Regions from separate parts of the Shimazuella sp. NTD247 genome, predicted to be linked through region 1. Evidence: a T-box and tRNA genes for the amino acid it is inferred to sense, from the RefSeq annotation. Region 1 holds a T-box; the other holds one or more tRNA genes.
What was found. A T-box is a leader RNA that pairs with one kind of tRNA and senses whether it is charged. The one in region 1 lies ahead of thrS (threonine--tRNA ligase), so its partner is inferred to be a tRNA-Thr.
Positions count from the first base shown of each region.

Region 2: it has a tRNA-Thr gene. The T-box ahead of thrS (threonine--tRNA ligase) is inferred to sense a tRNA for this amino acid. The anticodon was not compared.

Region 1 is NZ_JCAJZU010000006.1:76,528-78,941, reverse strand. It holds gene AC5WOC_RS15450 (metal-dependent hydrolase) at 1-66, shown strand, start outside; gene ytxC (sporulation protein YtxC) at 166-1,050, shown strand; T-box leader at 1,082-1,304, shown strand; gene thrS (threonine--tRNA ligase) at 1,345-2,414, shown strand, end outside.
Region 2 is NZ_JCAJZU010000012.1:3,233-5,646, reverse strand. It holds gene AC5WOC_RS20785 (GNAT family N-acetyltransferase) at 132-416, opposite strand; gene AC5WOC_RS20780 ((4Fe-4S)-binding protein) at 430-837, opposite strand; tRNA gene AC5WOC_RS20775 (tRNA-Thr) at 1,265-1,340, opposite strand; gene AC5WOC_RS20770 (amino acid permease) at 1,696-2,414, shown strand, end outside.

The sequences.
Region 1 (2,414 bases):
GCTACTTTATTACTCGCTTGTGTTGGATATGTTTATCTGCTTGGGAAAATGTATTTAATCGGCTAATCAAAAGGGCTTTGCATCTTTCTGTTCTGTCAATGTATACCTGCCAATTGTTTCCCATATACTAAATCAGGATATACCAGACAGAAAGGGGGGGCTTAAGTGGATTATACCATCAGCATACCTCAAGCAAATGCTTATCGAGCGACTGGTTTGTTTCATCATTTAATGAAATTGCCAAAACGTATGGAGAAGTTGGATGTGTATTGCGAAGTACATGAAAGCAATTCCATTGATCGATACTTTTATATCATTCAATGCAAGTTAAAGCGAAGGTCCCAGGAACGTGAAATCAGACGTGTGATAAGTGAAGAATTATCTTTATACATTTGCAGTTACTTTGAAGAGACTTTGATTGTAGAAGCGATCCAAAAACATTATCCACAATATTATGATCGGGAAATAGAACAAATTAAAGTACATACCAATCGATTGTTTCAAAAAAATACCCATACTTATTTCCGGACTCCCTATAATAAAAGAGAAGAGAGGTTACATAAGCCGATTTTCCATTTTTTACGGGAATCCAAATTACTTGCAATTGATGGATATGTTCGTTTCCGTCTTGATTTTTATCGCAAAGCACTGACAAAATGTGTACATGATGCAGTAGACCAATTTTTATTGGATCAAGAGTATCAAGATTTTATTTCGCTTTTAAAGTACTTTGTTTCCGTACAGGAATCCAAAATCGATCTTGTACATATCATGCATCGTGGAGTGAAGAAATTTGATTTACTGGACGCAGAAGGTGAAACACTGCAATTAAATGATGGGGGAACTCTTCAGGAAATAGTAGAACATTCCTTTTCTCATGAAGATTTAATCGTTAGTACGCTTTTGACCATTGCTCCAGAAAAAATTATTTTGCATACAAAGTTTCCAGAAGAAAATATTATTCGAACTTTATTACAGATCTTTGAGTCTCGAATGATAAAATGTACTGGATGCAATACTTGTGGGACAGCAGAAACGCTTGACTTATAATCGATTCATTGGTTATAATTCAAGCAACTTTTTATTTGCTGTGATGAGGATATGTTTTTTACTTAATGGTGATAAGAGATAGGGGTCTCGGCTGAAAGCCCCTTCGCCCGCTGAAGTGAAAAATACCGCCTTGGAGCTGAGATAGGGAAGTAATAGTATCTATCTCCGGTAACACACCGTTATTTGTGCTTATGAGAACTTATGGATTTAAGTTGAAGTAGGGTGGAACCACGAGACCAACGCTCGTCCCTTTTGGGATGGGCGTTTTTTATGTTGAAGAGGAGTGAAAGAAACATGTTAGTAAAGTTACCTGATGAATCTGAACGCATATTCGAAAATAAAGTTACGGTGGATGATGTCGCTGCATCTATCAGTAAGGGATTACAAAAAAAAGCGATCGCTGGTGTGATTAATGATCAGATCGTTGATTTGAGCAGAGAAGTACCAGATGGTGCAGAAGTGAAGATTTTAACTTTGGCAGACAAAGAAGGTCTGGAAGTATACCGTCATAGTACGGTTCATTTGATGGCGCAAGCATTGAAGAGATTGTATCCAGATGTAAAATTGGGGATTGGACCAGTAATTGAAGATGGATTTTATTATGATATTGATCTTTCTATCAGTTTGTCTCCAGAGGATTTACCAAAGATTGAAGAAGAAATGAAAAAGATTGTTAAGGAAAATATTCCTTTTGAACGAAAAGTTGTTTCGAGAGAAGAAGCAATTCGTAAATATGAAGAGATAAATGATCATTTAAAATTGGAACTGATTCGTGATTTACCAGAAGATGCTGAAATCACTATCTATGAACAAGGTGAGTTTTTTGACCTTTGTCGAGGTCCGCATGTTCCTTCTACAGGACGACTCAAAGCATTTAAATTGCTCAGTATTGCTGGTGCTTACTGGAGAGGCAGCTCTGATAATCAAATGCTGCAAAGAATTTATGGAACTGCATGGGAGAAACAATCGGAGCTCGATGCATATTTGGAACGTTTGGAAGATGCAAAACGGCGGGATCACCGAAAACTCAATAGTCAGCTTGGTATTTTTTCACTTGTTCCAGAAGTCGGCCAAGGGCTGCCGCTTTGGTTGCCAAATGGAGCAAAAATTCGCCGCGAGATCGAACGATATATCGTGGATTTAGAAGAAAGTCTTGGATATGATCATGTGTATACCCCGCATTTGGCAAATGTCGATCTCTATAAAATATCTGGGCATTGGGACCATTACCAAGAAGATATGTATCCCCCAATCAAGATCGATAATGAAGAATTGGTATTGCGTCCGATGAATTGTCCGCATCATATGATGGTGTATAAAAGTGAAATGCGAAGCTATCGCAATCTGCCCCTTCGTGTAGCAGA
Region 2 (2,414 bases), on a different contig from region 1:
AATCATAGAAGGAGTTCTATCCATATAACTTTTTTGATCATCCATTCCCTCTAGAGCTTTACAACTTTTAAATTATATAGGTATAAATTGCTTATGACCAAATCCTTCATCAAATCGGGAATGATAAGAGATTATTTATTTAAAACATCCTGATATTCTTTATGCCGATTGATTTGGCTCTTTGCAAAAGGACATAAAGGAATGATTTTCTTATTCTCTTCACGGGCATATATTACCATGTATTTAACTAGTTCTTCTCCAACTCCTTGACCACGTAATTCGTCCGAAACATATGTGTGATCAATGATAACACGTTCTGTTCCAGAAGGTACAAAATGAATCTCTGCCAATGTTTGTTCTTCACTATCACCAATATAAAACTTGTTCTTACCTCTTTTAATATTGATCAATTTCATAAACTCCCTTATATTATGATTGACATCCTGGACTGAGGTCACAAAAAGGCTTATTATTTGACTGGCCACATCCACATAAAGATGCTCTATTACATTGAATATCTTCCTCATCAACCTTGATAGATAGATTTCCTTTCACATAAATAACTCCAGAAGGTTGTATTTCTAGTGTTGTTTGAACTTTCGATTTTTCTTGTTCCGCTTCATCCTTCCTTATATATTGCAGCGCTCCACTTGGGCAATTTTCAATAACTTCAGCAATCCTATCAGCTGTAGCTCCATTCGCATCTACCCATGGCCTTTTACTAGTATCAAATACAATAGGTAGTCCTTTTACACAGCGCGCTGCGTGAATACACCGTTTAGCATGAAAGTGAACAACGATATCATCACCGAAATATTCTTTTGGGTTGTTGGCCAAAACAGTTCCCCCTTTACAAATTGAAGCAATACATTTTTAGTAATTGTACCACTAAACACAAATGAAATTCTTCAAAATAACAAATAGAGACCTCATAATTATAATATAATTCTATAATTTCAATTGGTATATGGATAAAAAATAGTGGGATTACACACAGAAAACAAATAATGTAATACCACCTTAAAAGTTGAATATTCATTAACGAAAAGTGAAAATAAAATTATTACGATATTTGATTTGATAAAACAATGAAGAGTGGAAAATTTTGATAATGGAAAGAAATTTTATAAAATCCCCCCGTTTAAACAGCACACACTTTTCTAATTGACCATAGTACATGGTCAATTGGCATTTTTGTGGGGAATTTCTGCTTCGTTTTCATATCCCAAACAGAAAAAAACCCTGTAAAAACAAGGGTTTTGGTTGGTGCTGGAGACAGGACTCGAACCTGCGGCCCCTTCATTACGAGTGAAGTGCTCTACCAGCTGAGCTACACCAGCATAAATGTATTATTTTCCCGACATTAAATAATTATATTTTAAACCTCAGTAAATGTCAAAACAAAATCGATGCTTGCTTGGTTGAACTTTAAAACATATTTACCTCAGATCGTTTTTTCTCCATGGTAAGTGAACCTGTCCGCACAATCAAAAATTCCCTATACCTTGTTAATGAATTTTCCTTTTTTTCTTTTTATATAAATCCAACCGCATGAAATTTACTACCTCAATAGTTTTCGTTTCCATAAAACTGAGCATATTTTCAAGATTGATGCAGATGATAAAGGAATTAAGGAATCATTCAAGAAGAAAGTATAGACACAAAATACACACAAAATGAAATGAGTTGGTGCTATTGGCAACAAAACAAAACAATACCGAAAATTTGTCCCGAGAATTAAAAAGTCGTCACATTGAGTTAATCGCGATTGGCGGGGCAATTGGTGTTGGGCTTTTTCTTGGGTCAGCTACAGCTATTAAAACAGCAGGTCCAGCCATCCTTATTAACTATATTATTGCCGGCTTCATCATTTTTCTTATTATGCGGGCACTTGGAGAACTTGTCATGTATGAACCTGTCTCTGGTTCCTTTAGCAAACATGCTGCAGAATTTATTGGGGATTGGGCAGGTTTTTTTACTGGCTGGACCTATTGGTTTATGTGGATTGTAATTGGTATGGCGGAAATTACTGCGATTGGAAAATACGTTCATCTGTGGTTTCCCAAGGTTGCCAACTGGATACCGGCCCTTATTTCTCTAATAGTTATATATCTTATTAATATGATTGCAGTTAAAGTTTTTGGAGAAGTTGAATTTTGGTTTGCTTTAATAAAAGTAGTAACGATCATCTTATTAATTTTGGTAGGTTTACTTATTATTTTCACTGGTATCGGCAATAACGGTCATGCTACCGGCTTTTCTAATCTTTGGGTAAATGGTGGTTTCTTTCCGAATGGAATTACAGGAATGCTTCTATCGTTACAGATGGTTATGTTTGCATTTATCGGTGTTGAGCTTATCGGTATTACGGCGGGTGAAGCGAAGAATCCAGACAAGACGATTCCTAAAGCGAT